Regions from separate parts of the Polaromonas sp. CG_9.5 genome, predicted to be linked through region 4. Evidence: predicted binding sites of a transcription regulator. Region 4 holds the regulator's gene; each other region holds the start of a gene.
The links. Region 4 encodes FNR, which switches genes on or off when oxygen is low (the NO sensors DNR and NnrR bind a similar motif). Its sites were predicted from a motif close to TTGATNNNNATCAA; they were not measured.

Region 1 (7,089 bases), on a different contig from region 4:
CGCGTACAACAAGTCCTGAAGCACGACGGATGCGAAAAACGCTCGATGCCCTGTACAACGGCGCCGCTGGACTGGCCGCGCTGTTCCTGGTTGGCCTGCTGGCGATGGTGGTGCTGTCCATCGTCAGCCGGCAGCTGCATTTTCATGTGCCGGGCACCGACGCTTATGCGGGCTACCTGATGGCGGCCAGCGGATTCCTGGCGCTGGCCCACACGCTCAAACGCGGCGAACACATCCGCGTGACGCTGATTTTGGGGGCGCTCACCGGGCCCTGGAAAAAAGGGCTGGAACTGTGGGCACTGGGCTTTGCCAGCGCGCTGACCGCCATGTTTGCGTATTACTGCTGCCGCCTGGCCTGGCAGTCGCACAGCTTTCATGACATTTCCACGTCGAGCGACGCCACCGCGCTGTGGATTCCGCAACTCGGCATGGCGGTCGGCGCGGTGATCCTGGCGATTGCCTTTGTCGATGAGCTGGTGCTTGAAATCACCGGCAAGCGCGTGCCTTACAGCAGCGCTGAAGCGCTGCGCAATGAATAAACCAATCCACCCTTACGCCTCAAGCGCCCTCTTATGAACGACCTTGCCATCACCGCCGCCCTGCTGGCGGCCCTGCTCTTGATTCTGGGCAGCGGCGTCTGGGTCGGCCTGAGCCTGACCGGCGTGGCCTGGATGGCGGTGACGCTGTTTTCCTCGCGCCCGGCTGGCGACGCCATGGCGGTCACGGTCTGGGGCTCGTCCTCCAGCTGGACATTGACCGCCCTGCCCCTCTTTATCTGGATGGGCGAAATCCTGTTTCGCACCCGGCTGAGCCAGGACATGTTCAAGGGCCTGGCGCCCTGGGTGCAGGGCCTGCCGGGGCGGCTGCTGCACACCAACGTGATCGGCTGCACGATTTTTGCCGCCGTGTCGGGGTCAAGCGCTGCCACCTGCGCCACCATCGGCAAGATGACGCTGCCCGAACTGACGCGGCGCGGCTATCCCGAGCACATGGTCGTCGGCACGCTGGCCGGCGCCAGCACGCTGGGCCTGTTGATCCCGCCGTCGATCATCATGATCGTTTATGGCGTCGCCGCCGAGGTGTCGATCTCCAAGCTGTTCATCGCCGGCGTGTTTCCGGGGCTGCTGCTGGCCGCGCTGTTCTCGGGCTACATCATTTTCTGGGCACTGCGCCATCCCGAGCAGGTGCCGGCCGCCGACGGCAAGACCACCTTCATGGAAAAAATCGCCAGTTCGCGCAGCCTGATTCCGGTGGTGCTCCTGATTGCCGCCGTGCTGGGCTCAATCTATTCCGGCGTGGCCACCGCCACCGAGGCGGCCGCTGTCGGCGTGGTGGGCTCGCTGGTGCTGTCCACGCTGCAGGGTTCGATGAACTGGGCGACGTTTCGCGATGCGCTCATGGGCGCCACCCGGCTGTACTGCATGATCGCCCTGATCCTGGCCGGTGCGGCCTTCCTGACACTGGCGATGGGCTATGTCGGCCTGCCGCGCCACCTGGCCGAATGGATTGGCACGCTGGGCCTGAGCCGGGCGCAGCTGATCGTGGCTTTGGCGGTGTTCTTCATCATTCTGGGTTGCTTTCTCGACGGCATCTCGATGGTCGTGCTGACCATGGGCGTGCTCATGCCGACAGTGCAGGCGGCCGGCATCGACCCGATCTGGTTCGGCATTTTCGTGGTGCTGGTGGTCGAGATGGCGCAGATCACGCCGCCGGTCGGCTTCAACCTGTTCGTGCTGCAGGGCATGACCGGACGCCAGCTGACCTGGATTGCCAAGGTCACCATGCCGATGTTTTTCCTGATGTGCGCGGCGGTGGCGCTGATCTATGTCTTCCCGGGCATCGTCACCTGGCTGCCGCAAAAGATGGCCAACTGACGCCATGGCAGCGGTACTGGCGATTTGCATCGGCGCCTCGGTGGGCGCGCTGTCCCGCTGGGGCCTGGCGCTGTGGCTGTCGCCCGGCGGCGTGATTCCGTGGGGCACGCTGGCGGCCAACTTGCTGGGTGGCTACCTGATTGGCATCGCCATCGCTGTTTTTCAGGCTATGCCGCATCTGGACCCGGTTTGGCGCTTGTTGCTGATTACCGGCTTTCTGGGCGGGCTGACGACGTTTTCCACCTTTTCGGCAGAAGTCGTGATCTACCTGATGGAAGAGCGCTATGGTCTGGCGGCTTTTACCGCTTTGCTGCACGTGATGGGCACGCTGCTGGTGACGGTCGCTGGCATCAAAACGGTTACTTTTTTCATAGTAGCCCGCGCAGGCTAGGCTTGCGCCAGGGCTGCTTTTAACGCATTAATTGTCGCCCAGCCCGATGGGTGCAGGTGCCCGCATCACGATGCGCGTAAACAGGCGGTCATAGGCCGGGTCTGGCGAATATTTGCCGGTCAGCGGATCGCAGTTTTTTTCAAATGCCGCATCAAGCGCTTTCCATTGGGCATCGGTCAGCACCTTTTCAGCGACCGGCAAAATCGCGGTTTCTTCGAGCCGCATGTGCTCCAGGTAAAAAGTCACGTACTGCTTGCACGCGTCTACAAAAGCAGCCCGGCGCGACTCCCCCAGCAGTTCCCAGCCCAGCAGCTGATGCTGGAGTTCGCGAACGGTTTTTTCACCGTTCATGTGGTCACTTTCCAGTTTTTGAACCGCCGCCATCACCGAGGGCGCGGCCCGCACCACATGCGGAAACAGCAAGTCAGACTCTTTCGGGTGATGCAGGCGTTCGGGGAATTCATCGATATAAAACAGCATCGCGCGCAGCACGTCGAAAAACTTTTCCGGGTTGTCTCCGGGGCCACGCTCGACCATCATGCGCATGGAGCGGAGCATGGCGGCCAGTGACGAATGCTCGTCGCGGATGATTTGCAGGCTGGGGTGTTTCATGGCGGTCTCCTCAAGTTTTTATGACGAGCGCACAGCATGCCTTGCACCCGGCCTGCAGGCCATGACACAGGTCAAGTCTTCATCAGCTTGAAGGCCTGCGCCAACACGACGTTACAGGGGCACGGCCAGAGCGCAGGCTTTCCTGCGATAAATCCAGGCCTGCTGCGCTTACTTTCAAAGCTAGTGAGCGCCGTGATCTGGCGCTTTTCCCGCAGCCTTTGCGCCCGGGGCGGTCGTGCTGACAGGCACGCTGACTTCCATGCGGGTTTCCACGCCCTTCGCATCCTGAAAGCGCAGCGTCAGCGGCACGGTGGTGCCTTTGGGCAAGCCCTGCTTCAGCTCCATCATCATGACGTGGTAGCCGCCGCCCGGCTTGAGCTGCACCGTTTGCCCCAACGGCAGGTCCAGCACCGGCACGGCGCGCATTCGCATGATGTCGCCGTCCATCTTCATTTCATGCACTTCCGCCACGCCCGCCACCGGCGATGAAACGCCGACCAGTTTGGAGCCGTCTTTGGCGGTGATATTCATGAACGCACCCGTGCCTTTTTGGCCGGGTACGGTGGCGCGCACCCAGGCGTCTTTGACTTCGACAGTTTGGGCATACAGGGTGCTGCAGGCAAGCAGCAGCGAAGCGGTCAATACTTTAAGTTTCATGGCAATCTCCAGAAGCAAGTTTCAAAAAAAATTCAGACCGGAATGATTTCCGGCTGAACGGGAATCAGGGTTGGGCGAGTTTTGCGGATTGGGTGGTCAGCGTCCAGCCGGCTTTCGGGTAGGGCTTGACCCCCTGAAAACCGGCAGGAATCTGCACCGACACGCCCGTGGTGGCCGCGCCCTGGCAACCGTGGCCAACCTGAAAAACTACTTTGTACGTGCTGCCGGCCAGCGCCGTTTCGTCCGCCAGCGAAATATGAGAAAAAGCGGGCAAGGTCAGCATGCCAAGGGCACCAGCAGCTATTGTTTTTGCAGCAAATGAAAATTTCATGGTCAACTTTTATAAAGAGTGGGAATGTGGGATTCCGCGCTGGCTTGCACGCCGAACTTCAAGCGGGTATTTGCTCAATGTATCGCCGGGCGTGGCGACGCCATCGCTGCGTTCCTTGCTGCGCGAATCGGCACAGGTTGCGCTGCCGTTGAAGTCCATCACCCCGGCCTGCACATCGGGGTCATTGAGGGCCACTTCCCTGCCGTGAGCCTTGACTCGGCACCACGCGGGCAAACTAAAAAATGCAGGAAAAGGTCGGTTGGGCTGGATGAGTCTCATGAAATCCACGCTTTGAACGGAACGATAAAAGGCGTGCTGGCCGAAACACGGTCAACACGCAATGCGCCTCAGCAGAGGCTTATCGGTTCAAAGTGCGGGAGGCCCGCGACTGAAAGGCAGTCCGGGTATCGCGGCGGTCAGGTTCGCCGGAACATCCGCTTCGGCCACGTGCAGGCCCGGAAAGCTGGGAATCGCCAGCACCGCCAGCGGCGGCGACGCCCAGCCCAGTGAGGCGCACAAATTGCAATGCGCGCCCGCCGGCGGCGCATCATCCAGGCCCGCATCGGCAACGCTGGCCAGGTGGGTGTTCACGCTGCAAATGCCGCTCAACTGGCCGCTGCGCACATCCTGCGCCAGCGCCGACACCGGCGCCCACAACGCCGACAGCACGGCGAGAAAACTCAACCAGGCGGCCAGGCGTGCCCATACGGCAAGGGTCGGGCGGGAATGAGGTGGGTAAAGCACGGCGCGATTATAGGGACGGGCGTGATGGTCAATTCAGCGAAATCTGCCAGCGCTGAAACCGTGATATCGCTCGCTACGGCAGACGCATCAACGCAAGCTCAAGGAGTCGGCGCTGCTGGCGAGCATGACCGCACCAGACAGCGCAAACCCTCAAGGCTGGCCAAAGCCGTAACGCTGCAGCACGGCCTGCGCGGGCGGCGACACCATGTAGTGCAGCAGTTGCGCCGCTGCAGCATCACCCTGCCGGGCCGCCACACCGTAACGCGCGGCCACCTGCAAATCCGGCGGAACGTCGATGATTTTCAAGCGCGGCACTTCACGCTGGGCCGCCACGGCATTGGTGCAATAGGTCAGAAACATGTCGGCCTGGCCCTCGCCCATGATCCACGCATAGGTGCTGCGTCCGGGCGGCGGTCGGGGCGAGTCCGCGCCGCCGGTCAGCTTGAGCGCCTTGGCGTCCAGCAGCGCATACGCGCCGGGCTGCAGCACCTCGGCGCGGCGGAACAAAGCCCACGCATAGTCGCCCGACGGATCGGCTTTCGGCGTCGAGGTTCCGACCCGTATCTCGGGCCGCAGCATCGTTGCCAGCAGCGTTTGCGGACTGGTCGTCACGGAAGGTGCCGCCAGCACGCACATCTGGTTGAGCGCAAACACACTGGGCACCGTCCAGCCGCCAGCCTGCGCCAGCCGCTGCGGATGGTCCATATCCGCTGACGCGAACACCTGCGCTGGCTCCCCTTTTTCAATGCGCTCACGCAGCAGGCCCGAAGCGCCAAAAGTCAGCCCCACCTTCTGGCCGGTTTGCGCTTCAAACTGCCGCGCCACCTCGGTCAGCGCGTCGCGCAAGCTACCCGCTGCATAAAGCTGCAGTGGCGAAGTCTGGGCGTGTGCGGTGGACATGGCAAACGAGGCGGCGAAGGGCAACAACATGCTTAACCAGCGGCGCATCATTTGTCGGCGTTCGGAAAGAACAACTGCTCGCCGCCGATTTTGTAGCTGGCAATGACGTTCTGGCCAACCGGCGAAATCACCCAGTCCACAAACTTCTGCGCTTCTGCGGCCTTGACCTGCGGATGCTTGGCCGGGTTGACGACCATCACGCCGTATTGGTTGAACAAGCGCTTGTCGCCCTCAACCAGCACCGCCAAATCCGCGCGGTTTTTGAAGTTCAGCCACGTACCACGGTCGGCCAGCACATAAGCGCCCAGGCTGGAGGCCATATTCAGCGCCGGCCCCATGCCGCAACCGCAGGCTTTGTAGCCGGCAAAAGCGGTCGGCTCGACGCCCGCCGTTTTCCAGTAACGCAATTCAGCTGCATGGGTGCCGCTCTTGTCGCCGCGCGAAATAAAACCGGTATTGGCAGCGCTGATTTTTTTCATGGCTTCGGTGATGTCCTTGCCCTTGACTTTTGCCGGATCAGACGCCGGGCCGATCAGCACGAAGTCGTTGTACATGACCGGGTAGCGCTTGAGGGCATCCCCTTCGGCCACCACTTTTTCTTCGGCCACCTGGTCGTGAACGAACAGCACATCGGCGTCGCCCCGGCGGCCCATGTCGATGGCCTGGCCGGTGCCGACGGCCACCACTTTTACGTCGATGCCGGTGGCTTTCTTGAACTCCGGCAGCAAATACGGAAACAGCCCCGACTGCTCGGTCGAGGTCGTGGACGCCATCACGATGCTGGGCGTCTGCGCTATCGAAACAGTAGCTGCCAGCGCAATCGGGAGTAGCGCAAAGAGCCTGAAAGGCTTGAAAAACCTGTAAAAACCATTCATCCGAGTTCTCCTTTTAAAAAATTGGCAGCGGCTGGGGGCAAAGGCCCGTCAAAAAACCGGTTTTTCGGCAAATCGGCCACCAGCTGGCCCTGCTCCAGATACAGCACACGGCTGGCCAGGCGCTTGACCTGGCCCAGGTTGTGGCTGCTGAAAATCAGCGTCATGCCGTCGCCCGCAAATTCGGCGATCAGCCGTTCGACCTCACGCTTGGCGGCCGGGTCCAGGCTGGACGTGGGCTCATCGAGCAACAACACCTGCGGCTTGAACGCCCAGGCTCGCGCCAGCGCTACGCGCTGCTGCTGCCCGCCCGATAACGCCTTGGCATGGCGGCCAGCCAGATCGGCCAGCCCGACCCGTTCCAGCGCCTGCAGCGCCTGCGCCTTGGCCGGTTTCCAGGCCACGCCCCTGAGCCACAAGCTCAGGGCCACGTTTTGCAGCACGCTGGCGCGCAGCATGTAGGGACGCTGGAACAGCATCGCCTGGCGCAGCCGCGCATCGTGCTGCAAGCGGCCCTCCGTTGGCGTAATGAGTCCGTGCAGCGTTCGCAGCAACGTGCTTTTTCCGCTGCCATTGGCGCCCACCAGCGCCAGCCGTTCGCCGGCGCTGATGCGCAGCGTGCAGCGGCGCAAGGCCTGCACGTGGCCAAAATTCACGCTGACGCCTTCCAGGCTGAACATCGGCGTCATGACGCGGCGCTCCCGTTGG
Region 2 (7,089 bases), on a different contig from region 4:
CACGATGTCGGCGGGTTGGCGGGTATCTTGCATGTCAGGTCACCGCGCCTTTCTGGCTGAACCGGGCTTGCGTCCATTCGCCGGTTTCCAGCACTTGCTTGAGGTGCTCCACCGCATTCCACGTGTCTTCAAAACCGATGTAAAGCGGCGTAAAACCAAAGCGCAAGATGTCCGGGTGCCCGCCCGCTGCGCCATCGCCGGCACGAAAATCGCCAATCACGCCGCGTGCAATCAGCGCCTGCACGATGGCATGCGCGCCTTTCGAACGGCTCAAGCACACCTGCGAGCCGCGCCGGGCATGCGTGCGCGGCGTGGCCAGCGCCAGGCCGTGGCCGGCGCAGCGTTCTTCGACCAGCGTGATGAACAGATCCGTCAGCGCCAGCGACTTGGTGCGCAGCGCCGCCATGCCGCCCAACGGCTCGGCAGCCAGCACGGTGTCGAGTCCGCAATCGAGCGCCGTCAGGCTCAAGATGGGTTGCGTGCCGCACAAAAAGCGCGCGATACCGGGGGCCGGTTGGTAGTCGGGCGTGAAGGCAAACGGCGCTGCATGGCCCCACCAGCCTGACAGCGGCTGCCAGAAGCGGTCGGCGTGTTGCGGGTGTGCCCAGACAAAGGCCGGCGCACCCGGCCCGCCGTTGAGGTATTTGTAGCCGCAACCCACAGAAAAATCAGCGCCCGCGCCGGTCAAGTCCACCGGCACCGCGCCCGCGCTGTGCGCCAAATCCCAGACCGTCAGGATGCCTGCGGCATGCGCGGCGGCGGTCACGGCTTTCATGTCGTGCATGGCACCGGTGCGGTAGTTGACATGCGTCAGCATCAACACCGCCACTTCGTGCGTCAAGGCGGCGGCAATGTCTTCGGGTTCGACCAGCAGCAGGCGCAGGCCGCGCGCTTGGCACAGCCCTTCGGCGATGTAGAGGTCGGTCGGAAAATTGCTGCGCTCGCTGACCAGCAGCTGGCGCTCGGGGCTGTCCACGGCGGCGATGTTGAGGGCGGCGCTCAGCACTTTATAGAGGTTGATCGACGTGCTGTCGGTGGCCACGACTTCGCCGGGCTGCGCACCAATCAGCGGCGCAATCTTGTTGCCCAGACGCTGCGGCAGGTCGAACCAGCCGGCGCTGTTCCAGGAACGGATCAGGCCCTGGCCCCATTCGCTCGTCACCGCTTGGGCGACCCGGGCGGCGGCGGTTTTGGGCAGCGCGCCGAGTGAGTTGCCGTCAAGGTAAATCACGCCTTCGGGCAGCGTGAACTGGTCGCGCAGGGCGTGCAGCGGGTCTTGCGCGTCAAGCGCGCGGCAGTCTTGCAGGGTCAGGGTCATATTTGAAGCCTCTTTTTTTCAGGGAAGTTCGCGCAGGATGGCGCGAACGGGGGATGCATCGGCGCAGGTCAGCTTGAGCGGCAGGGCGATCAGCTCGTAGTCGCCTTCGGGCACGTCGTCGAGTACCAGGTTTTCCAGCACGCGCAAATGGTGCTTGAGCAGCAACTGGTGGCTGGGCAAGTCCTGGCTGGTGGCCGGGTCGACGCTGGGCGTGTCGATGCCGACAAGCACTATGTTTTTGGTAGCTAGCAGCGCAAGCGTAGCGGGCGCAAAGGCCGTAAATGATGCCCAGGACTGGCTGGCGGTGCGCGCCGTGCGCACCAGCACGCGGGGCGGCAGGTTGTGCAGCGCGTGGGCGATGTGCGCAGGTTTGATCAGCGGGCCGCAGTCAAGGCAATGGATGACGCGGCAGGGGCCGAGATAAGGCTGCAAATCGACGGCCCCAATGGCAGCCGCGCCGTTGGCGTAGTGCATGGGCGCATCGGCATGCGCGCCGGTGTGCGGCGACAGCGTGATGCGGTTGACATTGACCGGGCAGCCGGGCGCGAGTGAAAAATGCAGCTGCTGTGAATAGGCGGTGTCGCCCGGAAAAACTGCGGCATCGGCGTCTACTGCGGGCGAGATGTCCCAGATTTTCAAGGGCGTGGGGCGGGCAGTTTGGGCGCTGAAAGGGGAGGCAGAATCGGTCATGGCCTGAAGGTAGCATTGCCAAAAAAGCCGTGGTGTCGGTTATTTCCAACAGCGTCTGAAATAGTTGAAGCTTCAAGCATGGGGCTGAAAACTGGGCTTGAAGCGCAGGCCGGATTGCCGCGCGCAGGCTCGGGCAAAATCGCCCTTCGGGGCTGACCCTCAGCCTTCGTCCTCTTCACAACCCACGATACAGACAAAGGCTTCCATGAATTCAAATGACAAAGTGGCACTCGTGACCGGTGCCGGCACCGGCATTGGCAAGGCCGTCGCGCTGGCGCTGCTGGCAGCGGGCTACCGTGTGGTGCTGGCCGGACGCCGCATTGAGCCGCTGGAAGAAGTCGCCAGCGCAGCAGGCCGCGACCGCATGCTGCCGGTGGCCACCGATGTGAGCCGGCCCGAGTCGGTCGATGCGCTGTTTGCCACGATCAAGGAAAAGTTTGGCCGCCTGGACGTGCTGGTCAACAACGCCGGCGTGAATTCGCCGCGCGCCGGCTTTGAAGACCTGACGTTCGACCAGTGGCAAAACGTCGTCAACATCAACCTGACTGGTTCCTTCTTGTGCGCGCAGGGCGCTTTCAGGCTGATGAAAGACCAGTTGCCGCAGGGCGGCCGCATCATCAACAACGGCTCCATATCTGCCCATGCGCCCCGGCCCAATTCAGCGCCTTACACATCCACCAAGCATGCCATCACCGGCCTGACCAAGGCCATTTCGCTCGATGGCCGCAAGTACAACATTGCTTGCGGACAAATTGACATTGGCAATGCGCTGACCGAGTTGTCGGCGCGCATGGCGACCGGCGTGCCGCAGGCCAACGGCGAAATCGCCATCGAGCCGATGATGGACGCCAGCGAAGTGGCCGACGCCGTGGTGCACATGGCCGCGCTGCCTTTGACCACCAACATCCAGTTCATGACCATCATGGCGACGAAGATGCCGTTTGTCGGTAGGGGCTGACACGGGCGCGCCAGGCATTTTCTGGAACGCCTTCGATAGCTTGAAGCGCCAGCCAGGCCGGGGCTTTGATGTGGCCAGATGACCTGGATCAAATAAATTCAGCACAACGGCGCACACGCTGGTATCCGCTACTTCTATAATGAGAATCATTTTCATTTAAAAGTGCGGCACACCATGACTTTGGCCCATTTCCCCTCGGGTACGGCAGACATCGGACTCGATGAATTGCCGCGTCGCATGACCGCGCAGGTGCTCAGGCTGATGCCGGCAGGCGATGACGAGGAGCGCGAAGTCTTGCTGCGCCTGCTGGAAATCGGTTTTTTGCCCGGCGAGCCGGTGCAGGTCATGGCGCGCGGTTTTCCCGGTAATGACCCGCTGGCGGTGCGCGTAGGGCACACGACGTTTGCTTTGCGCAGCCATGAGGCCGCCTTGATTCGTGTTGGTCCACTGACAGTCGCTGCATGACCGCCGCTGTCAATGCCGTCGGCGGGCCGCTGCGGGTGGCGCTGCTGGGCAACCCCAATTGTGGCAAGACCGCGCTGTTCAATTTGCTGACCGGCAGCCGCCAGAAGGTCGCCAACTATGCCGGCGTGACCGTCGAGCGCAAGGAAGGCCAAGTGCTGACGGCGTCCGGCCACCGCGTCATGGTGCTCGATTTGCCCGGTGCCTACAGCCTCAATGCCCTGAGCGCTGACGAAGCCGTGACGCGCGACATTGTCATTGGCCGGCGTCCCGGCGAGCCCTTGCCCGACCGGCTGGTGTGCGTGGCCGATGCGACCAATTTACAGCTCAATTTGCGGCTGGTGCTGGAAGCGCGGGCGTTGGGCTTGCCGATGGTGTTGGCGCTGAACATGAGCGACGCCGCGCGCCGCGCCGGCATCGTCATTGACAAGGCGGTGCTGTCGCGCGAACTCGGCATGCCGGTGGTTGAAACAGTCGGCGTGCGCCACGATGGCGCGCAGGAGTTGCTGCGCTTTTTGGACGACTGGCCTGCGCCCGGCACGAAGCCCGACGGCATTGCCGCCTGGCAAGCACCGAGCTTCGACCAAGTCATGGACACCCAACTCGAAGTTCGCCGCATCATGCGGCTGGCGGTGCAGTCGCCGCCGGACAGCCTGAACACCGACGATGCCATTGACCGCATCGTGCTGCATCCGCTGTGGGGCATGGCGCTGCTGTGCGTGATCTTGTTTTTGATGTTTCAGGCCGTGTTCAGCTGGGCCAACCTGCCGATGGACGCGATCAAGTCAAGCATGGAATGGCTCTCTGGCGAGCTGCGCACGTACATGCCCGACGGCGTGCTGCAAAGCCTGCTGATCGATGGCATTCTGGCCGGATCGGGGGGCGTGCTGGTATTTTTGCCGCAGATTCTCATCCTGTTCTTTTTCATTCTGGTGCTTGAAGATTCGGGCTATCTGCCGCGCGCTGCTTTTCTGCTCGACCGCGTGATGGGCAGCGTCGGCCTGTCGGGGCGCTCGTTCATTCCGCTGTTGTCGAGCTTTGCCTGCGCCATTCCGGGCGTGATGGCAACGCGCACGATTACGCACTGGCGCGACCGGCTGGTCACCATCATGATTGCGCCGCTCATGACCTGCTCGGCGCGCCTGCCGGTGTATGCGCTTTTGATTGGCGCGTTCATTCCCGAGCGCACGGTGGCGGGCATCTTCAACCTGCAGGGGCTGGTGATGTTTGCGCTGTATGTCGGCGGCATCGCCAGCGCGATGGCGGTGGCGGCGGTGTTCAAGCTGTGGCGCGGCCATGCACGGCCAACGCCGCTGATCATGGAGTTGCCCGCCTACCGGATTCCCAGTCTGCGCCAGCTGGCGATGGGGCTGCATGAACGCGCGATGATTTTCCTCAGGCGCGTGGGCGGCATCATTCTGGCGCTGACGGTGATTCTGTGGTTTTTGTCGACCTTTCCTGCGCCGCCCGCAGGTGCAGTTGGCCCGGCGATTGAATACAGCCTGGCCGGGCGTCTGGGCCATGCGTTGCAGGTGATTTTTGCGCCCATCGGGTTCAACTGGCAGATTGCGATTGCCCTGGTGCCGGGGCTGGCAGCGCGCGAAGTGGCGGTCGGTGCGCTGGGCACGGTGTATGCGCTGTCGGCGACGGGCAATGACGTGGCGTCGGCGCTGGGGCCGGTGATTGCGCAGACCTGGTCGTTGGCCACCGCCTTGTCGCTGCTGGTCTGGTATGTGTTTGCACCGCAGTGCATCTCCACGCTGGTCACGGTGCGGCGCGAAACCAACAGCTGGCGCTACGCCTTTTTCATGGCGGGCTACATGTTCGGGCTGGCCTATGGCGCCAGCTGGATCACGTACCGGCTGACGTTGTTATGGGGAGGTACTTGAGATGCTGCAGCAATGGATCGCTGGAATCATGGTGGCTTTTGCCGCTGCTTATGCGCTGTGGTACTGGATGCCCGCCGGCCTGCGTCGCCGGCTGGGGCGGGTGCAGAAAAACCTGGGTGAAAAGCCGGGTTGCGGCGCATGCAGCAGTTGCAGCGGCTGCGGCACGACGGGTAAACCCGCTGCAGCGGCTGGCGCTGAAGGGCAACGGCAGCCGCTGTGGATGAAACCGGAGCGTTGACAGCAGGGGTTCTACTCCATTCCTTTTTACAGGCGGCCCAGCAACAAAAACTCCATCAACGCCTTTTGCACATGCATGCGGTTTTCGGCCTCGTCCCAGACCACGGACTGCGGGCCATCGATCACGTCGGCCATGACTTCCTCGCCCCGGTGCGCGGGCAGGCAATGCATGAACAGCGCATCGGGCTGGGCCGCGCGCATCATGTCGCTGTCCACGCACCAGTCGGCAAAGGCCGTTTTGCGGGCTTCGTTTTCGGCTTCAAAGCCCATGCTGGTCCAGACATCGGTGGTGACCAGATCAGCGCCGGCGCAGGCCTGCATCGGGTCTTTGAAGACCTGGTAGCTTTCAGTCGAGCGAATCCCCGCAATCGACTGGTCTACCTCATAGCCGCCGGGCGTGCTCAGATGCACCTTGAAACCCAAAATTTCGCTGGCTTGCAGCCAGGTGTTGGCCATGTTGTTGCCGTCGCCCACCCAGGCCACCGTCTTGCCCTGGATCGAACCCCGGTGTTCGATGTAGGTAAAGATGTCCGCCAAAATCTGGCACGGATGAAATTCGTTGGTCAGGCCGTTGATGACCGGCACCCGCGAATGCTCGGCAAAGCGCTCGATCTTGGTCTGCTCGAAGGTGCGGATCATCACCAAATCCACCATGCGGCTGATGACCTTGGCGCTGTCTTCAATCGGCTCGGCGCGGCCCAGCTGGCTGCCCTCGGTGGTGAGGTTCACCACCGTCCCGCCCAGCTGGTACATGCCGGCCTCAAAGCTCACGCGGGTGCGGGTCGAGGCTTTCTCGAAAATCATTACCAGCGTGCGGTCGATCAGCGGCTGGTGTCTTTCGTAGGCCTTGAATTTTTTCTTGATCAGCGCGGCACGTGCGAACAGGTAAGCGTAGTCATCAGCGTTCAGGTCGCTGAACTGCAGGTAGTGCTTGAGCGGGGTGGGGGGGCCGGCCATGGTCATGGGTTACGCGCCTTCCTGCAGCAATTGCTTGATGAGAGGGCACAAAATCGCCACGACTTCATCGGCCTCAGCGGTCGTCATGATGAGCGAAGGCACCATGCGGATCACGGTGTCGGCGGTGACGCTAATCAAGAGGCCGTTTTCAGCCGCGCGGCTGACCAGCACACCACAGGGTTTGGTCAGCTCCACACCCAGCATCAAGCCTTTGCCGCGCACTTCCTTGAAACCCGGCACGCCGCCCAGTTCCCGCCTCAAGGCTGCCTGCAAATGGTCGCCCACCACCACCGCGTTGGCCATCAGGCCTTCTTCTTCCATGATGCGGATGGTTTCCACGCCGGCCCGCATCGCCAGCGGATTGCCGCCAAAGGTGGTGCCGTGGTTGCCAGGGCCAAAAATATGCGCCGCCTTGGGGCCGGCCACCACGGCGCCCACCGGCACGCCCGAACCCAGCCCTTTGGCCAGCGGCATCACGTCCGGCTTGATGCCGGCCCACTGGTGCGCAAACCATTTGCCGGTGCGGCCCATGCCGCACTGCACTTCATCAATCATCAGCAGCCAGTCGCGCTCGTCGC
Region 3 (7,089 bases), on a different contig from region 4:
AGCGCCATGCAATTAAATCTGGCCGTCCCGTCACCGCTGCAATATTTCTCAAGCCTCGTGCAAAGCGATGCGCATTTCCCCTTGCTAGAGGCCGCCGTCAGTCTGGCGCAAGACGAATACCCGGAGCTCGATGTGCAGCAGGTGCTGGGCGATGTCGATCAGCTGCTGGCCCGCCTCAAGCGCCGCCTGCCGGGCGATGCGCCCGAGTTGCAGCGCCTGCGCGCGCTGAACCAGTTCTTCTTTCGGGACCTGGGTTTTGGCGGCAATATCAACGACTACTACGACCCCGACAACAGCTTCCTCAATACGGTGCTGCGCACGCGCCGGGGCATCCCGATCACGCTGGCGGTGCTGTGGCTGGAGCTGGCCGTGGGCCTGGGGCTGAATGCGCGCGGCGTGGCGTTTCCGGGGCATTTCATGGTCAAGGTCAATTTGCCCAAAGGCCAGGTGGTGATTGACCCGTTCAACGGCCAGTCGCTGAGCCGCGAAGAACTGGCCGAGCGGCTGGCGCCTTTTCGCCAGCGCAGTCCCATCAGCGAAGAGTTTGAAGTGCCGATGGGGCTGTATTTGCAGTCAGCGCCGCCGCGCGACATCATCAGCCGGATGCTGCGCAACCTGCAGGAAATCCACAAAACCCAGGAAGACTGGCCGCGCCTGATTGCCGTGCAAGACCGCCTGATCGTGCTGCAACCCGACGCCTGGAGCGAATACCGCGACCGGGGCCTGGCTTGGGCAGCCCAGGGCGACGTGGCCTATGCGGTGGCTGATCTGGAAATGTACCTGGCGCATGCCGACGAGGCGCTGGACATTGACGCCATCGCCGAGCGGGTGGCCCAGTTGCGCCGCGCCAGGTAGTGAAATTCACATCAAATACGGCTCTTGCGCTTATCCAGCGTGCGCTGTCAGCTATTTATTTGATAGCTATTTGCTACTGAGCGGTATGCTTGCCAAGGTAACCAAAAGGTCAAAACCAAGGCTTTTGAACCGCGAGTTTCGGGCTTGGCTGCCTACAATCACGGAAAACCCAAGGAACCTTTCCCGATGAGTATCAAAAGCGACAAATGGATTCGACACATGGCCGAAACCACCGGCATGATCGAGCCCTTCGAGCCAAAACAGGTGCGTGAACGCGATGGCCAGAAGATCATCAGCTACGGCACCTCCAGCTACGGCTACGACATTCGCTGCGCCCCCGAGTTCAAGGTGTTTACCAACATCCACAGCACGGTGGTAGACCCGAAGAATTTTGATGAAAAAAGCTTTGTCGACATGCATGGCGACAGCTGCATCATTCCGCCCAACAGCTTTGCGCTGGCCCGCACGCTCGAATACTTCCGCATTCCGCGCAACGTGCTGACCATTTGCCTGGGTAAAAGCACCTATGCGCGCTGCGGCATCATCGTCAACGTCACGCCCTTCGAGCCTGAATGGGAAGGCTACGTCACGCTGGAGTTTTCCAACACCACGCCGCTGCCCGCCCGCATTTATGCCGGCGAAGGCTGCGCGCAGGTGCTGTTTTTTGAAAGCGACAAGGACGATGTCTGCGAAGTCAGCTACAAAGACCGGGGCGGCAAATACCAGGGCCAGGTCGGCGTGACGCTGCCCAAGGCCTGAAGCCCATCTATAAAAGGCCAGAAAATCCATGAGAAATGACGACCCCCGCTGCTGCGGAACCGGCACCTGCATGATCAATGCAGAAGGCCAGTGCTGGTGCGGCCAGCGCTGGGACGGAGAAAAAATGTGCGCGCCGGGTTTGCCTGACGTGCCTTCAGTCGAAGCAGCACATGACGCTGCGGATGAAGCCCCTGCTGAACTCCGGACGGCTGATCGTCAGCCCGGCGCATGAACCCCCTGAATGCCAAAAAACTCCTGCTTTCCAAATGGACAGCGGTGCAGCCCGTGCAAAAGGACAAGCATTTTCTGGTCACGAAGGTGATCGAGCCGCTGGTGGCAGGCGACAACGCAGAGTGGGTAGAGATCGAGGCGGTTTTTTCACGCGCCACGCAACGCGTTGCCTGGCGTGACTTGCAAAACGAAGAAGTCTGGAAACAGGGGTGGGTATGAAATTCGATGACTTGACCTTGAATCCGGCGGCATGGCGTCGCTCCGGGCGCTTTGCCGCCATACTGATGGCCGGAATCACTGCAGGGAGCATGGCGATGGCTGTTGAAGAACCCAGGTTTGATGTGCTGACCGAGGACGGCAGCTACCAGCTGCGCCGCTATGCGCCGGTTATCGTGGCGGAAACGCTGGTTGAGGGCGACATGGACGCGGCATCCGGCAAGGGCTTCAGGGTGATTGCCGACTACATTTTTGGCAACAACACTGTGACGGCCGCCGGGGCTGACAACGCCTCGGCAAAAATTGCCATGACTGCGCCCGTTACGCTGGAGCCGGTGGCCCGCTCCGCAAAAATCGCCATGACGGCCCCGGTCACGGCAGAGCCGGTGGCCGCTGACGCCTCAATGGCGACTGCCAGCCAGTGGCGAATTCAGTTCGTGATGCCTGGCGAGTATTCAATGCAGACCTTGCCCAAGCCGGTCAACCCGGCGGTCAGCCTGCGCGAGCTGCCCGCCCGGACGTTTGCCGTGCTAAGTTACTCGGGCTTGAACACGGACGCCAAGGTGCAGCAAAAAACCGATGAACTGACGGCCTGGATGCGGTCGCGCCAACTGCAGCCCGTCGGCGCGGCGCAGCTTGCACGCTATGACCCGCCGTGGACGCTGCCCATGTGGCGGCGAAACGAGATTCAGGTGGAAGTTAAAAACCCCTGAACTGCTGGCGTTCACAGGCCGTTTTTTACGGTGGCTTCAGTCTTGGGCGGTGACGCTGGCCGGTTCATCAGCTTCCTGCCAGCGTACTGCGCCCCGGTAGGCGTGCCAGGTGGCATGTCCGAGTAGCGGACCGATCACCACCAGGCCCAAACCCCACGGCAGCAGCGCCACGGTAATCAGCAGCGTGATTAATACGCCCCACAGCAGCATCACGCCGGGGTTGGAAAACACCACACGAATGCTGGTGATGGCGGCTGACACGGCATCGGTGTCGCGGTCCAGAATCATCGGGATCGACACCACGGCGGTAGAAAACACCAGCGCCGCAAACATGCCGCCCACGGTCAGGTAAACCCCGATGAACTCCAGGTTCTCAGCATTGAAGATGGCATTGATAACGCCCGTTGTGGACGGCATGCCGGTGTTGAAGAACACCGCAAACACCACCAGCGAAGCGCGGCCCCACAGCAATTCCAGCACGATCAGCACCAAAATCAGCATGCCCATGCTGCGGATATGGCTGTCCCAGCAGGTCAGCGACACGCTCAGTTCGGGCACCAGGCCGAGTTCGCGGCGGCGACTGACTTCATACAAACCCATCGCCAGAAAAGGCCCGACCAGCAGGCAGCCCGAGGCAATCGTCAGCGTGTATTCAGGCTTGGCGCGAAAAACCGCACCGAGTGTCAACGCCATGAGCCAGAAACATGCACCATAAAAAAGGCCAATGCCCGGATGCGCCCGCAGATCGCGGCCGCCAGCGGCTAGCCAGCGAAAAGGCGCGCCAAAACCGAGTTCTGTCATCAGCGCCTGCGGGCCGGTGGGGGGCGGCAGCACATACGGCTCGGCCATGACCGGGAGTTCGTCGGCAGGAGGCGCAGCCGCCAGCGGGCTGCCGTTTGCAGAGGGAGTGGGAGAGGTCATGACGCTTTGTGGAAGGAGGCTGATCTGAATCACCCCCAGACTAACCATTTAGACCTGGCTTGACCATTAGGGAATACCGGGCTGCACACGGTGCAGTCCCTTGCTGCTGACATCGTTGGGCCTGAGGGCAAGGGCGGTAGCCTGCCACAACCACTTTTTCAGGCGAGGGACGAGCAAAAATATATAAATCAGGCGGAGCCCAGATGCTCCACTTTTTCCTAGCACGGGATACAGCGTGTCACTTCGGGGCTGGCCTGCAGCCTGGGCGCAGGAATGCTGACGCCGCAATCCGTGCATTCACCATAAGTGCCTGCTTCAATGCGCGCCAGTGCGGCGTCGAGGGTGACAAGTTCATCGACTTCACGCTCGCCGATGGCGAACTCCAGCTCGCGCTCGGTGGCCACTTGCGCACTTGAATCCTCGCGGCGTTCAAAATGGTCGGCGGCGGCTTGCGCGCGGCTAACCACGCCGCCGCGTTGCACGTTTATTTGCTCAAGCAGGGTGGCGCGAAGGGCGAGTAATTGCTGGCGGTAAGGATTCGTTTGTTGCGGGGTCATTCAGTCGGCTCCTTGGTGGGTACGGGTTCATAATGCGCCCGGATCCCAAGCGCTGTCTTTGACGAGGGTCAACAGTTCTCACGACCTGCTGTGCTTGGGTTGTGGCCCGTGCGGCAGTTGAACAGTTGCCATAGATCAAGTATTGCCGTGAGGTTTGCAGGTAAGCTTCAAGCCCATCGTGTCCCATTCCAACGTTCCTCCTCCTTCACCCCTTCCGCCACCGGCAGCCCGTGGCGCGCTGACCTTGCCAGTCATTCGCAGCATTGGGCTGGCGCAGCCCTTGAGTTGGCTGGTGCGCGGTGCGCAGGACATGCAACGTGGTGGCTGGCTGAGCCTGGCGCATGGCGTGCTGCCGGCGGTCTTTGGCGGCTTGCTGGTGCTGCTGGCGGGCGATCATTTCTGGCTGCTGGCGGGTGCTTTCTCGGGTTTTCTGGTGATAGCGCCGGTGCTGGCTACCAGCCTGTATGCCATCAGCCGAGCCATTGAGCGGGGTGAAGCCGTCAATCTGCAGCTGATTGTCAAGACCTGGACGCGCTGGCAATACTCGCGCTATGCCGTCAGCGGCGGCTACTGGGGCATGGTGCGTTTTGGCCTGCTGCTGGCGCTGGCGGGCACCGGATGGGTGCTGACATCGGCGGCACTCATCACCTTGATGGCGGTCGAGCCTGTCAATACGCCACTGGATTTTTTGCGCCACGTCGTACTGGCTCCCGGCCACTATGTGTTTGAGCTGTGGCTCACCATGGGCGGGCTGCTGGCGGTGCCTATTTTTGCGTCCAGCGTAATTGCTATGCCGCTGCTGCTGGATCGCCGGGTCGATGTGCTGCAGGCGGTGCTGACGAGCTGGCAAGCGGTGCTGACCAATCCAGCTCCGCTGGCTTTCTGGGCCGCGCTGATCATGCTGCTGACGATTTTTGGCCTGGCTACGTTGCTGCTGGGGCTGGTGGTGGTGCTGCCCCTGCTGGGTCATGCCAGCTGGCATGCCTACCGCGATCTAGTAGATGCTAGCCTACTGCCCGAACGCCTACCGCCCGAGGGAGTCGCCTGATGTTCGGGTTTTCGGAAGAGCAGGTCGCAGCTTTCGGCCTGTCATTCGGTGTGGGCGCTTTCATGCTCTATATGCTGTTCATTATTGGCCAGCTGGCATGGTCGTCCAAGGCCGGAAAGTTTGGCACTTTCGTGATCTTTCTGGGGCTGGCTTTTGGTATGGTGGGCTTTGTCGCCAAGTACGTTATTCAGTGGATACTGGAAAAGTAGGGCGTCTGACCAGAGCTTTTGAGTTTTCGCCTTGCAGGGCTGAAGTGGCTATTGCGTAAGGCTTATCAATAATCAACTGTCGCTGTGTTTGCAATGTGGGCGTTGCAAGCTGCGGCTTGATGTAGCAATGAAGCCATTCCCTGAATGCTGGAGTTCAGGGAATAGAAAAGGACTGTAATCACCGGATACGGGAAACTCCCTCGCCCCATACCAGCACGCTAAAAAAGCGGCAGGTTTGAGGTGGAGTTTGCTGGATCAGGTCATTTACAGCGCTCGATTTTTAGTTGCGGTCTGGCTTGGTTGCACGTATAGGTGCCATATAAGGCGCTGGGGCAGGTTGCACAGGCATCGCAGCTGGTGCTGGCGTCACGGCGACAGGCTCAGGGGCAACATAAACAGGTGCCACATAAGCCGGTGCTACGTAAGGCGCTGGAGCTTGTGTTCTGCCGTCAAAATAGATGTTCAAGCCGGCCGAGACGACCCAGTCACCTACGTCGCTCGCACTTTTGTACCCAATCACACCAGTTTTGTTGTTATGCCACTGGTAGCGTACATCCGTGCGGAAGTCAATATTCTGGCTCAATTTCTTGGTAAAACCTAAACCCGCTTTGATGAGCAAGTTGTCGTTCCTCGCGTAAGGGCCATATGGGCGGGCTTCCAGGGCATAAGCGAGTCCAGCCACTGCGTAAGGAGCAAAGTCTGGATTGCGATTGAAAAAGTAGAGCGCATCAACGCCGATGCTGCCTTGGTCGTCGTCATTGCCAATATCACTACTGACGAACCTGAGACGTTGGACGCCAAATTCCACGTTCCACTTTTCATTCAATACCTTGCCAACTGCCAAACCCACACCTGCGCCTGTGTTTGCGCCGCGGACACTGTCGTTCAGAGTAACTCCCACCGTTGGCGCAATGTACCAGCCGGAATCGGTGGCCTGAGCAAAGGCGGCAGTTCCGGACAAGCCAAGAACAATGGCGGCGGCGAGGGACGAGATTTTCATAATCACTTTCAATCAGGTTAATGAACAACGGGTTACGACGTTTTCACGGGCGAACCAATGTTACATGCGCGGCGTCTTCAAGAGAAGGTTTATTTTTACCATATTTACTGAAAGATTCTTTCTGTTTTTATGCAGGGTTTTCCTGTTTACAAGTGATTTTCTTCAGGTAAACGGCGGTTGTGGGGGTATGCATGATTCACGCTACTGCTGGAAATGGTGTGAATCATGGCCTTTTCATGAATTCTGAAATACGCTGTGCAATGACGCGTTTCAAAAAGCTTGGGCTTGTTCCTGTAGGGCTGTACGGGCCGCTGCAAGATCCCACCCCGCCCAGCCACAGCTTTTGAACAGCACCGGCCCCTTGATTTCAAAAGCCGGACTGCGTACCACGTCTGCCAAGCTGGCAAATCGGGCGACTTCGAGCCCGGCCTGAAGCAGGTCACCGGCCTCATGTCCGGCATCGGTGGTGTCCACTACCACTGTGCCATGTTCGGCCATGTATTGGCACAGGCTGGCGCTCAACTCCACCATCTCTGGTGTAAACGCCCCCACGGCGGCTATAAAACCGTCTGGCCGTGGC
Region 4 (7,089 bases):
GCCGCAGCAAACTCAGGCCGCTGGTATCGACGGGGAGTTGATCAGCCTCTACCAGGCGCAAAAGAAAATTTACCCGCGCAGCGTCAGCGGATTGTTTTCGAAATGGCGCTGGGTCATGGTGTTCATTACGCAGATTGTCTTTTACGGGCTGCCATGGCTGGAGTGGGGCCAGCGGCAGGCGGTTCTTTTCGACCTGGAAGCGCGACGCTTTTATATTCTGGGCTTGGTGCTGTACCCGCAGGACTTCATTTATCTGTCGGGCATCCTGGTCATATCAGCCTTGTCGCTGTTTCTGTTCACCGCGGTGGCAGGGCGGCAGTGGTGTGGTTACGCCTGCCCGCAGACGGTTTATACCGAGATTTTTCTCTGGCTGGAAAAACTCACCGAGGGTGACCGCTCGGCGCGCTTGCGCCTTGACGCCAGTCCCATGTCCGTGAACAAGTTCACGCGCAAGGCCAGCAAGCAGTTTCTGTGGTTGGCCCTTTCGCTCTGGACCGGGTTTACCTTTGTCGGCTACTTCACGCCCATCAAGGAATTGGGCCTGAGCTTTATCAACATCAGCATGGGGCCGTGGGAAACTTTCTGGGTGTTCTTTTACGGATTTGCCACCTACGGCAATGCAGGCTTCATGCGCGAGCAGGTCTGCAAATACATGTGCCCGTATGCACGTTTTCAGAGCGCCATGTTTGACAAGGACACCTTGATCGTGACCTATGACGAGGCGCGTGGCGAGCCGCGTGGTTCACGCTCCAAAAAAGCAGACCCCAAAGAACTCAATCTGGGCTCCTGCGTTGATTGCACGCTTTGCGTGCAGGTCTGCCCCACAGGCATTGATATCCGCAAAGGCTTGCAGTACGAGTGCATCAGTTGCGCGGCCTGTATCGACGTGTGCGATACCGTCATGGACAAGATGAATTACCCGCGCGGCCTGATTCGCTATTCCACCCAAAATGCTGTTTCGCAGGGCTGGGGCAAAGCGCAGCTCTTGCGTCGCGTTTTTCGTCCCCGGGTGCTGGTTTACAGCGCCATCTTGATTGCCGTCACAGTTTCCCTGTTCGTCAGCCTGGCATTGCGTTCGCCCCTCAAGGTGGACGTGATTCGTGATCGTGCTTCGTTGGCGCGGATTGTCAGCGGCGACAAGATTGAAAATGTGTACCGGCTGCAGGTGATGAACGCGACTGAAAGCACCCAGAACTACCGCATTACGGCCAGCGGATTGCCGGGCCTGGCTTTGGCTTCTGAAAGCACTGTCTCGGTGAATGCTACCGAATCGCGCGGGGTGACGGTCACACTGCAACTGCCTTATGAAGGCGCAAAATCCGGCTCACATGAAATACATTTTGAAGTCGAATCCATCAACTCCCCGGGGCGCGTGGCAGAAAAATCGGTTTTTCTGGTGCCTCGTTAATGAACGGAACTGTCATGAATAACGAATATGGACAACCCTGGTGGAAGTTCGGCCATGTCTGGATGGTATTTGCCTTGCCTGCCGTGGTCGTGGTCGCCTCGTTCATCACCTTGTACCTTGCCATCAAGGTTCCTGATCCCGTGTTGAACAGCTACGGTCAAGCGGCAAATTCTGCGGAGTCCAAGCCTGAAACGCCATTTTCAACCAATATGGCGCCTGCCATGCAGGCCCGAAATCATGCTGCAACCGGCACGCCCGCTCCGGTAAAACCCTGAAGCGCCAAGAACCTGGCGTCATGCAGGACATCACGAGAGAGACTTCAAGACGATGCTGAACCAACGACTGATGTGGATTGCATGGCCTGCTTTCTTGCTGGCTGGCGTGATCGAAATGCTGGTGTTTGCCATGGTCGATCCTCAAAGCCTGCATTGGTTTGGCCAGCCCTTGGGCCTGTCGCGAGAGGCTGTCTACACACTGGCTTTTTTTGTTTTTTGGCTGTTGACCATGGCGTCGAGCGCATTGACAACGCTGCTCTCCATGTCACCTTTTGAAGTCAATCGCCGTTCCTTGGCGGCGGACAGACCGGTGCAACGGTAAGCCCTTGGCAGCTGGCAGCGCACCCGTCAGCTCTGGCGTCATGGGCCTTGACTGCCGGCTGCGCCGGGTTTTTTATCAGCAGGGTTGCTGATTGTTGTTGACGATCAGCTTGAGCGCATCGGTATCAATAATCCGCACATGGCGCTGCTTGACTTCAACAATTCCGTCTTCAACGAACTTTGAAAAGGTCCGGCTGACGGTTTCAAGTTTCAGGCCCAGATAACTGCCGATTTCTTCCCGGGTCATGCGCAGCAGCAGCTCCGACTGCGAGAAACCCCTTGCATGCAGCCGTTGCACGAGATTAAGCAAAAAGGCCGCCAGACGTTCCTCGGCGCGCATGCTGCCCAGCAAAAGCATCACACCGTGCTCGCGCACAATTTCACGGCTCATGATATTGTGGACGTGGCGCTGAAGCGAAACCACTTCCCGCGACAACTCTTCGATCCGGTCAAAGGGCATGACACAAACTTCCGCATCTTCCAGCGCCACAGCATCACAGGTATGGTGGTCTTTGACGATGCCGTCGAGGCCGATGATTTCGCCGGCCATTTGAAAGCCGGTGACCTGGTTGCGGCCATCTTCAGTGTTGATGCATGTCTTGAAAAAACCGGTACGGATGGCATACAGCGAAGTAAATTTTTCACCGTTGCTGTACAGCCGCGCGCCCCGTTTGATCTTGCGGCGGATCGCCACCACTTCATCGATTTTTTCCAGTTCTTCGGCCTTCAGCCCCATGGGCATGCACAGTTCACGCAGATTGCAGTTTGAACAGGCGATCTTGATGGCGGAGGCATTTACGGGATGGATTTTGGTATCGCTGGCGGCATTTTCCCGTTTGGCTGGATGCGCAGATTCTGAGGTGGCGTCAAACATGAAATTCTCCTGATTGGGGGGTTCGTTGTTTGGTCTGCGACGGTGTAGACCGCTGATCTATGTCAAATAAATTATTGACTTGTCGCGATACATTGGTAGGCGTCTGCCCCAAGATTGTGGGGGCGCGTCTCAAGGAACCGTCATGAACGCACTCGCGGCTAATTGTATGCCCATCCCCTCGCCTGAAATGATGGTGCGTTTTGAGGGCTCCGGTCCTTCCTACACTTCCTACCCGACGACAGACCGATTCGTAGAGGCCTTCACGGCTGACCAGGCGTCGCAGGCACTGGCGCAGCGCAGGCATGGGGCGGCTGCCCTGTTTTTGCCGCTGTCGCTTTACGTGCACATTCCTTTTTGCGAATCGCTGTGCTACTACTGCGCCTGTAATAAAAGCATCACCCGGCAGCATGAGCGCGCCGAAGCTTACCTGCGCTACCTCAGCCGCGAGGTAGACCTGCACACGGCGCACCTCGGGCTTGGCCAATCCGTCTCCCAGCTGCATCTGGGGGGCGGAACCCCGACCTTCCTCAGCGACGACGAACTGCGTGAATTAATGGCCATGCTGCGGCGCAGTTTTGCCTTTTCGCCAAGCGGTGAATACTCGATTGAAGTGGATCCGCGAACCGTTGACGCCGCGCGATTGGCCACACTGGCCGAGCTGGGTTTTAACCGGCCGAGCTTTGGCGTTCAGGACTTTGACGCTGCCGTCCAGAAGGCCGTGCATCGTATCCAGCCCTTTGAGCAAGTGCGCGCATTGATTGAGGCGGCGCGTTTGCTGGGGTTCAAGTCGATCAATGTGGACTTGATGTACGGGCTGCCACAGCAAACCCCGGAGTCGTTCGAGCGCACGCTGGCGCAGGTGAGCCAATTGCGGCCAGACCGCATTGCGCTGTACGCCTATGCCCATCGGCCGCAGCGCTTCAAGCCACAACGCCGTATTTCTGTGGCCGAGCTGCCCACGGTAGAAGCCAGGCTGACGATGCTGTCACGCTCGCTTTCGGCGTTTCAGGCCGCAGGCTATGTGCATGTGGGCATGGAGCACTTTGCGCTGCCCGACGATGCACTGGCCATCGCCAAGCGGCAAGGCCGGCTGTACCGCAGTTTTCAGGGCTACAGTACCCAGCCTGACTCCGACCTGATCAGTCTGGGCGTGTCGGCCATCGGGCGGGTGGGTGCCACTTACAGCCAGAACGCCACGACGCTGGACGAATACTACGATCACCTCGACCAGGGCCGCCTGCCTGTGGTGCGGGGGCTGGCGCTGTCGCGCGATGACATGGTGCGGCGCAGCGTCATCATGGCGCTGATGTGCCAGGGGCATCTGGAGATTGAATCGATTGAGCTGGCCCATCTGATCGATTTCAAAACCTACTTTGCCGCCGAGTTGACGCTGCTGCATGACATGCAGGCGCAGGGGCTGGTGGAAGTGACCGACACCAGCCTGCGGATTACGCCAACCGGCGGGTATTTCGTGCGTGGCGTGGCGATGGTGTTTGACCGCTATCTGCAGGCCGACCGTACGCGGGCAAGACTTTCCAGGATCATTTAAAAACACCTGCATGAAAACATCGCTGGCGATGACCGCCTTACTCATGGGACTGGCCGGTGGGCCGCACTGCATCGCCATGTGCGGCGCCGCCTGCGCCGGTATCGGCAAAGCGGCCGGCGCGCGCAAAACATCGGCGCTCTGGACTTTCCAGGCGGGCCGGCTGCTCAGTTATTCGGCGCTGGGCGCAGTGGCGGCAGCTTCCATGCAGGGCTTGGGCTGGCTGACGACACAAACCGCCGCCCTGCGACCGGTCTGGACGCTGTTTCATGTCGCCGTGATGATGATGGGCCTCATGCTGGTGCTGCTGGCGCGCCAGCCGGTCTGGCTCGACACCACCGCCCGCAACGTCTGGGCCCGCGTTCAGGCTTTCAATGCCGCTTGGGGGCGCGGTGCACCGCTGGCGATTGGTGCGCTTTGGGCCTTCATGCCTTGCGGCTTGCTGTATTCGGCGGTGCTGGTGGCGGCGCTCAGCGGCGGGCCGCTGGACGGTGCGCTGACGATGGCGCTGTTCGCGCTCGGCAGCAGTGTTTCACTTTTGATCGGCCCTTGGCTCTTGCTGCGACTGCGCGGCAACGGCAGCGGCGAATGGGGCGTCCGGCTGGCGGGTCTGGCGCTGGTGGTGACATCGGGCTGGGCTTTGTGGATGGGCTTGGTGCATGACACGGCACCCTGGTGCAGTGTGTAGGCCCCCACGCTCCGCCGCTGCGCGGGTCGCTGCCCCCCGAGGGGGCGCTGCGCCTGCGGCCCGGCGAAGCCGAGAATGTCGCCCCCCACGCTCCGCCGCTGCGCGGGTCGCTGCCCCCCGAAGGGGCTGCTGCGCCTGCAGCCCGGCAAAGCCGGTTCTGCGGCCCCTGCTGGTGGGGAAGTTGTACCCCAACGCTTCTTGCAGATAGCCGCTTTGCCAGCGGCCCGGTCAAGCCGGTTTTGCCGTCCTCGCTGATGTCCAGGGGTTTTTGGCTCTTTAGCGCGTTTTTATTTGACCAAAAAACGGATTTTTCGCATGAAATAAGCCGATTGCGCATGCTGGGTATGCGCAAGCAGCTATTAATTCAGTAGCAAATAGCCTTCTGCTAAAGCTGCAGTCCGCAATCCTGGTGCTCCGTGATGTCGCGCTATCCGCGCCGCATCAGTGTGCTTTTACCAAACAGGCTTTCAATCAGGTCCAGCGCCACTTCCGCTGTGGCGTTGCGCACGTCCAGTGCTGGATTCAGCTCCATCACGTCCAGCGACGCCAGTCGGCCCGTGTCGGCAATCATTTCCATGCACAGCTGCGCCTCGCGGTAAGTCGGGCCTCCCTTGACCGCCGTGCCAACGCCGGGCGCGAAGCTGGCATCCAGAAAGTCCACATCAAAGCTCACATGCAGGTGCGTGTTGTCGTCCATGCCCGCCAGCGCCGCTTTCATGGTGTGCCGCATGCCCATCTCGTCGATGTAGCGCATGTCGAATACTTCCATGCCTGACTGCCGGACGAAGCATTTCTCTCCTTCGTCCACACTGCGGATGCCGATCTGGCGAAAAGCCGATGCTTGCAAGGCGGGCGTCATGCCGCCAATCGCCGTCAGCTCAGCGGGCCCGTGACCGCACAGCACCGCCACCGGCATGCCGTGTGTGTTGCCGGTCGGCGTCAGCTCATGGGTGTTGAAATCGGTGTGCGCGTCCAGCCACAGCACGCGCAGGTTTTTGCCCTGCTGACGGCAACGGCGGGCCACCGCACTGATCGAGCCAATCGCCAGGCAATGGTCGCCGCCCAGCAAAATGGGCAATTCGTCTTCGTCCAGCGCGGCATGCACCGCTTCATGCACCGCATGGTTCCAGGCCGCCACCTCGACCAGATGGCGGTAGCCGCTGACCGGGGCTTGCCACGGGTTGGCCGGTCCGCTGACGTTGCCCCAGTCGGTCACGCGCAGGCCAATGCCTTCGAGCGTGGGTTGCAGCCCGGCAACGCGAAAGGCTTCAGGCCCCATTGAAGCGCCGCGCGTGCCTGCGCCCACGTCGGTGGGGGCGCCTATGAGTCGGATGTGTCGTGTCATGTAGAGGTTGATTCCATGTTGAATAAAGAGGGTTTCAGGCCAGTGCAGCCTGATTTTCGTCAGCTTGCACAGCAGGGCAAGAAGCGGCAGCGGCTGCACTGATCGGCTCTGAAGGGCGCTTGGCTGAAGTTTCGGCAGAAAAAGCCGGCTTGATGAGCTGGTAAAGATTCTTCGGGTCGTCCAGTCGGGGAATCAGGGGAATGGCGCTGCCGGCGGCCAGCGCTTGCGCCGTGTCGTGAAGATACCGCAGTGCAGAAAAGTCCTCAAGTGCAAAGCCGACCGAGTCGAACACCGTGATCTGCGCTGCGCTGTCGCGCCCGGTTTTTTCACCCGACAGCACCTGCCACAGCTCGGTCACGGCAAAGTCTGCTGCCATCTGCTGCAAGTCACCTTCCGCGCGGGTTTGCGGTTCGTATTCGACGAACACCTTGGCGCTTGCCAGCACATCGGCATGAATCTCGGTTTTTCCGGGACAGTCGCCGCCGACCGCATTGAGGTGCGTGCCCGGCTTGAGCATGCCCGCCGTGATGACGGTGGCATAGGCTTTGTCGGCGGTCACGGTGGTCACGATGTCGGCATTGCGCACGGCTTCAAGGGTGCTGCTGCAAGCCCGCAGGCACAGACCCCTGGCG

Region 1: RCH06_RS00780 (hemerythrin domain-containing protein) is a predicted target of FNR. The motif match lies at 2,939-2,952, and genes of this name have one in related genera.
Region 2: RCH06_RS00980 (FeoA family protein) is a predicted target of FNR. The motif match lies at 3,045-3,058, and genes of this name have one in related genera.
Region 3: RCH06_RS00905 (TraR/DksA family transcriptional regulator) is a predicted target of FNR. The motif match lies at 4,311-4,324, and genes of this name have one in related genera.

The regions. Positions count from the first base shown of each region.
Region 1 covers NZ_JAXCHR010000001.1:171,837-178,925, forward strand. Annotated here, with positions in the region: gene RCH06_RS00760 (TRAP transporter substrate-binding protein) at 1-19, shown strand, start outside; gene RCH06_RS00765 (TRAP transporter small permease) at 30-539, shown strand; gene RCH06_RS00770 (TRAP transporter large permease) at 573-1,874, shown strand; gene crcB (fluoride efflux transporter CrcB) at 1,879-2,265, shown strand; gene RCH06_RS00780 (hemerythrin domain-containing protein) at 2,293-2,877, opposite strand; gene RCH06_RS00785 (copper chaperone PCu(A)C) at 3,058-3,534, opposite strand; gene RCH06_RS00790 (DUF1775 domain-containing protein) at 3,599-3,865, opposite strand; gene RCH06_RS00795 (hypothetical protein) at 3,875-4,060, opposite strand; gene RCH06_RS00800 (DUF2946 family protein) at 4,232-4,609, opposite strand; gene RCH06_RS00805 (molybdate ABC transporter substrate-binding protein) at 4,760-5,509, opposite strand; gene RCH06_RS00810 (extracellular solute-binding protein) at 5,557-6,384, opposite strand; gene RCH06_RS00815 (ABC transporter ATP-binding protein) at 6,381-7,070, opposite strand; gene RCH06_RS00820 (ABC transporter permease) at 7,067-7,089, opposite strand, start outside.
Region 2 covers NZ_JAXCHR010000001.1:205,328-212,416, reverse strand. Annotated here, with positions in the region: gene kynA (tryptophan 2,3-dioxygenase) at 1-33, opposite strand, end outside; gene kynU (kynureninase) at 35-1,318, opposite strand; gene kynB (arylformamidase) at 1,337-2,008, opposite strand; gene RCH06_RS00985 (SDR family oxidoreductase) at 2,214-2,966, shown strand; gene RCH06_RS00980 (FeoA family protein) at 3,141-3,431, shown strand; gene feoB (ferrous iron transporter B) at 3,428-5,317, shown strand; gene RCH06_RS00970 (hypothetical protein) at 5,319-5,555, shown strand; gene argF (ornithine carbamoyltransferase) at 5,582-6,511, opposite strand; gene RCH06_RS00960 (aspartate aminotransferase family protein) at 6,521-7,089, opposite strand, start outside.
Region 3 covers NZ_JAXCHR010000001.1:192,281-199,369, reverse strand. Annotated here, with positions in the region: gene RCH06_RS00935 (SirB1 family protein) at 7-855, shown strand; gene dcd (dCTP deaminase) at 1,042-1,614, shown strand; gene RCH06_RS00925 (hypothetical protein) at 1,643-1,846, shown strand; gene RCH06_RS00920 (TIGR02450 family Trp-rich protein) at 1,843-2,064, shown strand; gene RCH06_RS00915 (SOUL family heme-binding protein) at 2,061-2,774, shown strand; gene RCH06_RS00910 (DUF2189 domain-containing protein) at 2,811-3,695, opposite strand; gene RCH06_RS00905 (TraR/DksA family transcriptional regulator) at 3,914-4,252, opposite strand; gene RCH06_RS00900 (DUF2189 domain-containing protein) at 4,431-5,300, shown strand; gene RCH06_RS00895 (DUF2788 domain-containing protein) at 5,300-5,509, shown strand; gene RCH06_RS00890 (outer membrane beta-barrel protein) at 5,790-6,509, opposite strand; gene RCH06_RS00885 (delta(1)-pyrroline-2-carboxylate reductase family protein) at 6,780-7,089, opposite strand, start outside.
Region 4 covers NZ_JAXCHR010000007.1:118,980-126,068, reverse strand. Annotated here, with positions in the region: gene ccoG (cytochrome c oxidase accessory protein CcoG) at 1-1,408, shown strand, start outside; gene RCH06_RS07685 (nitrogen fixation protein FixH) at 1,423-1,683, shown strand; gene RCH06_RS07680 (hypothetical protein) at 1,736-2,005, shown strand; gene fnr (fumarate/nitrate reduction transcriptional regulator Fnr) at 2,081-2,878, opposite strand; gene hemN (oxygen-independent coproporphyrinogen III oxidase) at 3,021-4,427, shown strand; gene RCH06_RS07665 (sulfite exporter TauE/SafE family protein) at 4,438-5,112, shown strand; gene rocF (arginase) at 5,540-6,457, opposite strand; gene RCH06_RS07655 (ornithine cyclodeaminase) at 6,492-7,089, opposite strand, start outside.